Allorhodopirellula heiligendammensis: one gene and its partner. The protein of the gene in region 2 interacts with the protein of the main gene of each other region in a pairwise test. Links are inferred from orthologs where the notes say so. Each region holds a gene or a part of one and is shown on either strand. Other genes may lie near its edges.

What was found.
Region 1: the proteins of dnaX (region 2) and dnaE interact in binary tests that used the Escherichia coli proteins (3 or more experiments, as listed by UniProt). The link is inferred for Allorhodopirellula heiligendammensis from one-to-one orthologs.

Annotation. Positions count from the first base shown.
Region 1 is NZ_SJPU01000005.1:121,660-127,662, forward strand. The notes cover bases 1,171-5,359. They hold dnaE (DNA polymerase III subunit alpha), read right to left. Parts: upstream 4,968-5,359; coding sequence 1,371-4,967; downstream 1,171-1,370. Other genes in these bases: Poly21_RS24990 (S46 family peptidase), read left to right, coding at 5,211-5,359. Outside these bases: tnpA (IS200/IS605 family transposase), read right to left, coding at 432-875; more of Poly21_RS24990, read left to right, coding at 5,360-6,003. UniProt on the Escherichia coli protein: DNA polymerase III is a complex, multichain enzyme responsible for most of the replicative synthesis in bacteria. This DNA polymerase also exhibits 3' to 5' exonuclease activity. The alpha chain is the DNA polymerase catalytic subunit.
Region 2 is NZ_SJPU01000001.1:733,209-738,021, reverse strand. The notes cover bases 768-3,766. They hold dnaX (DNA polymerase III subunit gamma/tau), read left to right. Parts: upstream 768-1,335; coding sequence 1,336-3,198; downstream 3,199-3,766. Other genes in these bases: recR (recombination mediator RecR), read left to right, coding at 3,610-3,766; Poly21_RS02840 (YbaB/EbfC family nucleoid-associated protein), read left to right, coding at 3,227-3,613; Poly21_RS02855 (DUF2141 domain-containing protein), read right to left, coding at 768-993. In the rest of the region: Poly21_RS02860 (hypothetical protein), read left to right, coding at 1-80; more of Poly21_RS02855, read right to left, coding at 304-767; more of recR, read left to right, coding at 3,767-4,209; rpoN (RNA polymerase factor sigma-54), read left to right, coding at 4,333-4,813. UniProt on the Escherichia coli protein: Part of the beta sliding clamp loading complex, which hydrolyzes ATP to load the beta clamp onto primed DNA to form the DNA replication pre-initiation complex.

The DNA of each region.
Region 1 (6,003 bases), on a different replicon or contig from region 2:
CACGCTTCTGTTGTTCTATTTGTTAGGATCTAGTTAAGCGTTATTTAACTTTCGACTAGCATTCAATTCCGTTTGCAAACGCAATGTGGAGATTGATGCTGTGGAATGTGGACATCGTTTTAACTCAGGGAGTGGAGTGATCTTCGATCCCTCCGGGATCCGGACGAAGTTCTCTGTTCGTTATCCGGTGGTGGCGCTGCGCTTACCACCGGCTATTGCCTCAGAAATCCCTCCGGGATAGACGACACGATCCCAGCCGTATCCAACAAATCGCGCACCCTCATCGCTCTGTCACGAGCTACGCCGCTCACCCGCTTAGCTCCCACCGCGAAGCGGTTTTCAGACAATAGCCGGAGGTCGCTGCAACGCAGCGCACCTCCGGTAACCAAAATCGAAAACGGCAGTGGACCCCGGATGGGGTCCAAGACCGCTCACTCCAAATATTGGGGGTCGTACTGAACACCAGCCTCGTCGAGCATCGAGATTAACTCTTCGCGAAACGATCGTTTCCGATGGTGTTCGCGTTGGTTGGCAATATAGCGTGCTACGACCGAGCAACTCGGTGGGCTGACTGAAAATGCAGCATATCCTTCTTGCCATTGAAAGGGCGCATGGAGGATTGTCTCGTGAACCCATTTGCTGGAGGATCTTTTCAGCTCACGCATGAAGTCAGACAGTGGATGAATTGGTTTCATACCGATCAGCAGGTGGACATGGTCCTCCACTCCACCGATTTTCAACGGCTTCGCATCAAGTTGTCGTACGATGCCGCCAAGGTATTCGTGCAGTCGTCCGATCCACTCGCGTTTGATCCAAGGCGTGCGATGCTTGGTCGCAAACGTAATATGGAGATTGATGCTGTGGAATGTGGACATCGCTCTAACTCAGGAGTGGGATGATCTTTGATCCCTCCGGGATCCGGACGAAGTTCTCTGTTTATTATCCGGTGGTGGCGCTGCGCTTACCACCGGCTATTGTCTCAGATATCCCTCCGGGATAGACGACACGATCCCGACCGTATCGAGCGGAGTGGACACTCAAGTCGCTCCCACCGCGGAGCGGTTTTAGATAGTAGCCGGAGGTTGCTGCAACGCAGCGCACCTCCGGTAACCATCTTTGATCCCTTCGGGATCCGGACGAAGTTATCCGGTGGTGGCGCTGCGCTTACCACCGGCTATTGTCTCAGAAATCCCTCCGGGATAGACGACACGATCCCGACCGTATCGAGCGGAGCGGACACTCAAGTCGCTCCCACCGCGGAGCGGTCTTAGATAATAGCCGGAGGTTGCTGCAACGCAGCGCACCTCCGGTAACCAAAATCGAAAAAGACAATGGACCCCGAACGGGGTCCAAGACCGCTCACATTCTCCCTATCGCTGCGGTTTGCTCATCAGAAGTTTGTAGTGTCCGTTGCCGAGGAGGTCGTCGAGTCGTTCGCGGAGCTGGGGTGAGATGTCGACCTTGAATTTGTCGGCGCGGAAATGCACTGTCTCGCCTTCTTGCAAGGCCATCGAAAGATGCAGCTCTTTCGAACCTGGATAGCCGCGCACGATCTCGCGGACTTTCGAGACGGTTGTCTCGTCGTGATCCGCTTCGTCGAGCCGGATTCGCATGCCGTGGGTGAACTTGTTGTCGAGTTCCTCCAGCGGTGTGATCTCGTCGACAATCAAGTTGACTTCGTCACCGCCACCACGCCGGTCGACTTTCCCTTTAAGCAGCACGACCGCATCGGGCTGGACGCGCTCGCCGCAGACGGCAAAGCCTCGTGGCCAGAGGATACAGCGGACATTTCCCTGCATGTCTTCGAGATCGAAGTTGGCGTACTTGCTGGGTTGGCCCGGTTTGGGGTTCTTGGTATGAGCGAGCTTGATCGAGCTGAGCATGCCGCCCAGGATCACCTCGTCGCGATCACTGCACTGGGCGAGCGATTCGGTGGTATGCGTGCGGAATGTCGCGAGTTTGGGTTCAAACTCCGCTAGCGGGTGACTGTGCAAATAGAAGCCCAGCACCTCTTTTTCAGCGAGCAGTTTTTCCCGGTCCGGCCATTCTTCGATGTCGGGCATCGGCACACCGGCCGACCCTCCGCTGTCGGTTGATTCTTCTTCCTCATCAAACGCACCAAACAAACTCGCTTGTCCGTGTTTCTTGTCCGCTTGCACGGCCGCACCCGCTTGCAGCGCCCGTTCGACCACAGCTGCGAGCTGGCTGCGTTTGGCGCCAAAGCTGTCCATCGCACCGGCTTTGATCAGTGTTTCGATTGCGCTGCGGTTACAGTCGTGGGGATCGACTCGCTCACAGAAATCAAAGATATCGCGAAACGGTCCGTTCTTAGCCCGTTCGGCTTCGATCGAAACCGCTGTCGATCCACCACAGGCTTTGATCGCCGAGAGCGCGAAGGGGATTTTGTTTTCGGTCACGCTGAAGTCAGCAGCGGAGGTATTCACGTCCGGCGGGATGACTTCGATCTCCATCCGATCGCAGTCCTCCATGTGCTCGACGAGTGCATCCTTGCGTTTGAAATTCCGCCCTGAGATATCACTCGACAACAACGCGGCCATGAACTCGGTGGGATAGTGAGCTTTCAGGTACGCGGTTTGATAGGCGACGAGCGCATATGCGGTACTGTGACTCTTATTAAAGCCGTAGCCCGCGAATTTGACGATGAGATTCCAAATGTCTTCGGCGTCCTTCTCAGCCAAGCCGTTCTTGACACTGCCGGCGATGAAGACGTCGTGGTTGGCATCGATCAATGCCTGTTTCTTTTTCGAAATCGCTTTAATGCACGTGTAGGCTTTGGCCAGCGGCACGTCACCGAGGCGATTGAGAATCCGCATCACCTGTTCTTGGTAGACCATGATCGAGTTGGTCTCTTCCAGGATCTCCTTGAGCACGGGGTGCTTGTATTCAGGTTGTTGTCGACCGTGTTTGATGTTGACGTAATCGTCAACCATCCCGCCTTCGAGCGGCCCCGGACGATAGAGTGCCGCGGTCGCGATGATGTCGTTGAATGTGTCCGGCTTCATCCGCTGCAAAAGATCGCGGATGCCGCCCGACTCAAGCTGGAAGACGCCCTTGGTCTCACCCCGTTGCAGCAACGCGTAGCTGGGTTTGTCGTCGAGCGGGAACTTTAAAGGATCGATCTTCTGCCCCGTGGTCTGCTCGACGAGCTTGACCGTTCGGCTTAGGATGGTCAGGTTTCTTAGACCCAGAAAGTCCATTTTGAGCAGGCCGGACGCTTCTACGTCGGCCATCGCCCACTGCGTGATCACGTCCTGTTTTCCGGGAACACGACCGAGTGGCACGTATTCGGTCAGCGGTTTGTCGGCGATCACGACGGCGGCAGCGTGCGTGCCGACATTTCGCGCCAAACCTTCGATTTTCATCGCCAGATTGAGCAGCTCGCGGATCTCCGGGTCGCCGTCATAGGCCATCTTCAAGTCCGCACTCTTGTCAAGCGCTTTCTTAATCGTGATCTTCAGCTCATCAGGCACCATCTCGGTGATCTGATTGACGCGTGAGAGTGGGATCCCAAGGGCGCGACCGGTGTCCTTGATCGCCGCCTTGGCGGCCAGCGTTCCGAACGTCCCGATCTGGCACACCATCTCGTGCCCGTATCGTTGTTTGACGTAGTCGATGACCTCGATACGACGTTCTTTTTCAAAGTCGATATCGATATCCGGCGGCTCGGTGCGGCTCTCGTCGAGAAACCGTTCGAATAGCAAGTCATACCGCAGCGGACAAACGTGCGACATGTACAGGGCGTAGCACACGATCGCGCCCACGCCGCTGCCCCGAGCCGTCGCCGAGATACCAACGCTGCGAGCGTGATTGACGAAGTCCCACACGATCAAGAAGTAGGTCGGGTAACCGAGTTTTTCGATCACGTCGAGTTCGCGGTCCAGCCGCGCCATTACCTCGTCGGATAGCTTGCCATCGATGATCCGCTCGTCGTCGCCTTCATATCGCTCCATCAAACCCTGTTCGCACAAGTCACGGAGGTACTGCAGCGGTGTCTTTTCGTCGGGGCATTCGAAGCCGGGGAAGAAGTACTTGTTGAACTCGATCTCGATGTCGACCGTGTCGGCGATCTGCTGACTGCGGGCGACCGCATCATCGAGCCCAGGGAATTTCTCGTACATCTGCTCGGGGCTGCGCAGGAAGAACTGATCGTTCTCCATTTTCATGCGCGTTTGGTCGGTACGGAACCGACCGGTGTTGATGCACAGCATGATGTCTTGTGCTTCGGCGTCATCGGGATCGACGTAGTGACAATCGCTGGTCGCAACAAGTGGAAGCCCCATTTGATTGGCGATCGTGACGGCGCCTTCGAGTTGTTGGCGCTGGATATCGACTTCGTTGTTCATGATCTCGATGAAGTAACGATCATCGAAAACGTTGTGGAACCAGCCTGCGATCTTTTTAGCTTCCCGCTCGTGCTCTTCCGTGGCGACGCCTTTGAGAATCGCGCGGCTGAACTCGCTGCTGACGCAGCCTGACAAGCAGATGATGCCCTCACTGTGCTTTTCGAGAATCTCTTTGTCGATCCGTGGTTTGAAGTAGAAACCTTCCAGCGACGCGGCCGAGGCCAGTTTGATGAGATTCTTAAATCCGGTGCGGTTTTGGGCGAGTAGGGTCAGGTGATAACTCGCCGCCTTGCTGCTGCTGGCGCCGCCCTTGTCGAACCGGCTGCCCGGGGCGATGTAGGCTTCATAGCCGATGATCGGATTGATGCCAGCGTCCTTGGCCTTGCGGTAGAACTCGAGGGCTCCGTGTAGGTTCCCGTGATCGGTCAGTGCTAGCGAGTTCATGCCATGATCGACCGCGCGGGAGACCAGTTTGCCGATGTCGCCGGCCCCGTCGAGCAGGCTGTAGTGGCTGTGGCAGTGCAGGTGGACAAATGGACGGGGCGGCTTGATCGTCCCGTCGGCGGCCAAATCGGATGCAGCAGCAGGAATAATGGCGTTCATGGCAGAAAATTATTCGGGGGTACGCTCGCGGACGCGAATCGCGTCAGGGTCGGATCGTTCAACCTAGCGGCTCGAGCGAGGTCTGTTCAGAGGCGGTGAGGTAGAAATTTCGAGATCCGAGAAAACGGGGGCTAGCGTCCCAACGGCTCCTGAGAGTGGGGCTGTTCAATATTCAGGTGGACCCGGTATTTTGAGACGCCCCTCTGCCGATGAATTTTCATTCCCAAAAAGAGAGTCGTTTGCATGTTTTGCCGCCTGTTCGCTTCCCTGTCATTGGCGATTACCGTGATCACCGCCTCCCTGCTCTCGTCGTCCACCGCCCGACTCCACGCCGACGAGGGCATGTATTTGTTCAATGACTTGCCTCGCGAGTTGCTGAAGGAACGTTACGACTTTGATCCATCACAAAAATGGGCCGACGACCTGCGTCTAGCCTCGGTCCGATTCAACTCCGGGGGCTCGGGATCGTTCGTGTCGTCCAATGGCTTGGTGCTGACGAATCACCACGTGGCCAGCGACACGCTGCAGAAAGTCAGCACGAAAGAACGCAACTTGATTCGGGATGGGTTTCTCGCCAATTCGTTCGACGAGGAGATCAAAGCGCCCGACCTGGAGTTGAACGTGCTGATTGAAATTGTCGATGTCACGCAGCGCATCGACGAGGCGGTGACGAACAAGACCGATGCGGAGGCAGCGGCGAAGCAACGTCAAGCAGCGTTCAACGCGATCGAAAGTGAATCCTTCGACAAGACGGGGCTTCGCAGTGATGTGGTGACGCTCTTTGGGGGTGCCCAATATCACCTCTATCGCTACAAGAAGTACACCGACGTGCGTTTGGTCTGGGCACCCGAAACCGCGGCGGCATTCTTTGGTGGCGACGCGGATAATTTTGAATATCCGCGATACAACTTGGACGCGACATTAATGCGAGTCTACGAGAACGACAAGCCGGCCGTGATCGATCACTTCTTGGAGTGGAGTTCGAAGCCTGTCGCTGAAAATGATCTCGTGTTTGTAAGTGGACATCCTGGTCGGA
Region 2 (4,813 bases):
CGGCCAGCGTTCGCCGCGCCAATACCTTCTTTTCGGTGCCGAAACCGGCTGCCGCAAACATCGAGCCTAGCAAGCAATAGCGATTGCCCGACTGAAGTAGGGGCCGAGCCAACGACGCCGCCAGGCTGTGAGGCGGCAACAGCCGCTTGGTGTGTGATTCGCATTGCGCGAAAAACGGCGCGAACGGCGCGAACGGCAATCACGCGATCAAATTGGAGGTTGCATCATCTCTATTGTTGCCAGAGGCGGGTCGTAACGCTCGCATGAGCGTGACTCCCCGCCTCTCTCACCTCGATCTTTTCGCTACCAGATTTTGATTTCGAGCTCTTCATCGGGCGCTGGCCGAGCGACAACAGCCTCTTCAAAACCGGGTGGCCCAACCTTCCCTCGGGCGTCATTACTGAAACCGTAACGCTCTGATGGAACTCCCAACACATTGCGATCGAGTTGCCCGTTCTCGTTAGCGTCTAGAAATACCGCGATCGCGAAAGTCGGCGGCAATCCATCAATCGGGATCAAACAGACCGTCTCGGAGGCTGGGTCAATCGCGACCGAACGCTTCCAAATCGCGGATTCAGGCTGATTAAAACGATCGCTCGTTGGGTAGATTGCGATCCGGATCGCACCTCGCTCGTCGGCGTCAGGCTCGAGCGTCGCCCCTGCAATCCGCAACCGAAATGTGGGGCCCTGGATGCGATCGGATTCGCTGTCATCGATGGGGGCAAACGCTTCCAAGCTGGTCTCATCGGGCGGCTTGGGAAACATCTGCGAGGTCGGGAAGGCGGGTTTGCGAAAGCGATTTTGCTGGAACAGGAGAATCGCAACCCCAACGACTGTGATCGATGCCGCAAACACCATCAACAAGGTGCCGTGGTTTTCTTTCCACTGATCCGAGTAGGTTTTCCATGACGGATCGCCGCGTTGGTGGAGCGGTTTGCGTTTTTTCACCGCGTCGTCATTCGAATCGGTCGCGAGTGGCTGGTGGGAATCCACTAAAAAGTCTCCGGAAAATGGCAGCACAGGAACTGGATGAAACTGATGAGTGCGTTTTGTACTCTATTTCATCACAATTGCGGAATCTGCGGTTAGTCGCCGCACGCATCTTTCGCGAATCGGCTCGGTGTTCTAGACTGGGTGTCCGCCGCCGGGACGAATGTTGTCCGCGTGATGGTGGCGACCCTTGCGACTGCAAGCTGTGAACCTGGTCAGGCCTTAACTGGAGCAGCCATAAGCAGTGCCGCTTTGTGTGAGGGTCGCCTCCACCGCGCGGATGAATTCCGATCCCAGCATGACCCCTTTTCGGACTGATCCTTAGGTTTAATTGACGCCGAAAACATGGGCACTTCTGCGAACGAACAGGATTCTGGAAACGACTCCTACGTCGTGGTCGCACGCCGCTATCGGCCCCGGGACTTCGACCAGCTGGTCGGCCAAGACCACGTTGCAAAAGCCTTGCAGGGTGCGATCGAGACCTCGCGTGTGGGACACGCGTATCTGTTCACGGGAGCTCGTGGTGTCGGGAAGACCAGCACGGCGCGCATTTTCGCGAAAGCCCTGAATCATCCCGGCGGGCCCACCTCGCACCCCGACAGCGAGAGTGACGTCGCCCAAGCGATTGACTCCGGTGAAGACGTCGATGTGATCGAGATCGACGGGGCCAGCAACCGAGGGATTGACGAAATCCGATCGTTGCGGGCCAACGTCGGTGTGCGGCCGAGCCGCTCACGCTACAAGATTTACATCATCGACGAAGTTCACATGTTGACCGGCGCAGCTTTCAACGCGCTGCTGAAAACGCTCGAAGAGCCCCCCGAACATGTGAAGTTTATCTTCTGCACCACGGATCCCGAAAAGATTCCGATCACCGTGCTGAGCCGCTGCCAAAGGTTCGATTTTGCACCGGTGGAATCTAGCAAAATTGTGGGTAGACTGCGTGAAATCGTAGAGGCCGAAAATAGCACCGCCGAAGACGAAGCGTTGGAATTGCTCGCCCGACGGGCGGCTGGCTCGATGCGTGACAGCCAATCGTTGCTCGAGCAGGTCCTGAGCTTTAGCGATGGGCATCTGACCGCCGATCAAGTTCACGCGATGCTCGGTACGGCGGACGACCAGCGATTGCATCGGCTTGCTCAAGCCATGCAAGCTCGCGATGCGGCGTCTGCGCTCATCCAGGTCGACGAGGCCGTTGCCGCGGGGGTCGATGCCGGGCGATTAACAGAACAGATGCTCGGTTACTTCCGAGATTTGATGACCGCGAGCGTAGGCTGCGACGCCTCGATGTTGCGGTACGCGGCCGGCTCGATGCACGATTCGCTGGTAGAACTGGGCCAGCAATGGGGACTCCAAACGGTACTTGCCATCGTGGGGTTGGTTGACGAAACCCTGGTGCGGATCCGCCACAGCGTTCACGCCCGCGTGCTCTTGGAATCAACATTAATCCAGATCTGTCATTTGCCGGACCTGCAAGCGATCGTCGACCTGACGGCCGCAGCCCAAGGACTGGCGTCGGATCATAGCGAAAAAAAAAACGCGATAAATAAAACGCAGCCCTCCTCGGTCGGGGCTGCAATCGCGACGGGCCACCTCACCCCCGCTTCGACGCCACCCACTGCGATCCCGCCTGGGACCGCCCCCCCAGCGGCAACGCCAGCGCCGGCGGCAACGCCAGCGGCAACCCAGACACCGGCCGCAGCGCAGACACCGGCGGCAACCCAGACGCTTGGGACGGCGCCGCCCCCTGCGAGTACACCACCGCCAGCAGACCATCCACCTGCGGTTGACTCGATAACTTCTGCGCCCCTTAGCGATGCCGAACTACACTCGTCTTGGAAACAGATACTCGACGAGATGGATCCCATGACCGCGACGCTGGTCAAAGCCGCGGAAAAGTTCGGCGTGCCGCAACCCGGAACCGTCGAGCTGACTTTCCCAGAAACGTCCGGACTAGCGATGAGTCGTTGTGGCTCGCCCCAGAACAAAGAGGAGATTGTTCGCACGATTGCCCGCGTGACTGGCCGTCAGCTCACGGTCACGTTGGTAACCGGGACGAAAGCACCACCGATGCAGCAGGCGGTGGCGAAGCCCAAGACGCAAAATCGCATGCAACGGATGCGGGAGATTGAAGCCAACCCAATGGTGCGAGCTTGCATCGATCTTCTCGGCGCGGAAATTGTTCGCATTGATACCCCCCGATCTTAAACACCTTACTCATTGAAAGACGATTTTTATGTTCAAAGGACTTGGTAACCTCGGCAACATTGCCTCGATGATCGGCAAGCTGCAAGACATCCCTGATCACATGCGTCAGCTCAACGATCGCATGAAATCAGAACGTGTCACCGCGAGTTCCTCCTGCGGGCATGTCACCGTGACCATGAATGGCGTCGGCGAGGTTCAAAACGTCGACGTCAGCCCGGAGGTTTTCGGTGCGGGCACGGATAGCGCCTTGCCACCTGAGCGGCTCGGCGCAGCAATTCAAGAAGCGACGAATTCCGCCGGAGCGGACGCCAAACAGCTATACGCCAACGCCGTTAGCCAACTGGCTAGCGATCTCGACGTCAATATACCTGGCATGGACGGAATCCTGGCGAGCATCACGGGCGGCAATGGATGAGCAGTCATGCCGGGGCGGTCTCACAGCTCGTCGATCGGCTTAGCCAATTACCGGGCATCGGCCGCAAAAGTGCCGAACGACTGGCGTTTCATTTGCTGCGCGTGCGCGAAGACGAAGCGTTGGCTCTCGCGGATGCCATTCGGCGCGTGCGCACGGATGTTCGCTACTGCGCCGCTTGTTTCAATTTATCCGAGCAAGAATATTGCCAGATTTGTGCGGATCCCAACCGCGACGCGACAAGACTCTGCGTGGTCGAACAGCCACGCGACTTACTCAGTCTCGAAGCTTCGGGGGCCTACAAAGGTCTCTATCATGTGCTGCTCGGCCGCATCGCCCCGCTCGATGGCGTGACACCGGACCAATTGACGATCGACGCGTTAGTGGAGCGGGTCCGGACGGGAAATTTTTCCGAAATTATCATGGCCACCAATCCGACCGTCGAGGGTGACGGCACCTCGCTATATCTTTCCAATCAACTCAGTGAGTTCCCCGTCGAAATCACACGTTTAGCACGTGGAATCACCGCTGGCAGCGTCCTTGAGTATGCCAATCGCGAGATCATTGCCGACGCTCTCACGGGACGACAGAAACTCTGAGTGCTTTTTGCAGCTCAAATTATCAGAAAAAACGAAAACCGTTCTTACCGTTGGCACCGTATTCGCTCTAGAATAAGGCGGACGTGTTATCAGGTTACTTTTCTTTGAGAGAATGGGATTCCCATGCGGATGTCAGTGGGGCTACACGCCCGACAGAGCCAGGTGCAGAAACTTGCACCTCGGATGATCCAGTCGATGGAAATTCTGCAGATGCCGACGCTCGCGTTGCAGGAGCGTATCGAGCAGGAAATGAACGAAAATCCGCTGCTCGAGCAGGTTTCAGGCGACCCGATGTCGCCGGATGATGCCGACGAAGACTCGTCGAGCAAGGATTCACGCAGCGAAAATGAAAAAGAGCTGGTCGTCGACAACGATCACGATAATAAGGATGACTTTGAGCGACTGCTCAACATGGACGCCGACTCATCGAGCAATTTCGACGACTCGTTTCGCCGCAGCAGCAACCGCATGTCCGAGGAAGCCGATCGGCGGCACGACATGATGGCGAACGCCCAATCCCGCCCGGAATCACTCAACGACTTCCTGCTCCATCAACTCGCCGAGATGGATATTGACGACGAGGTCGAGCAAATCGCGGAGCGAA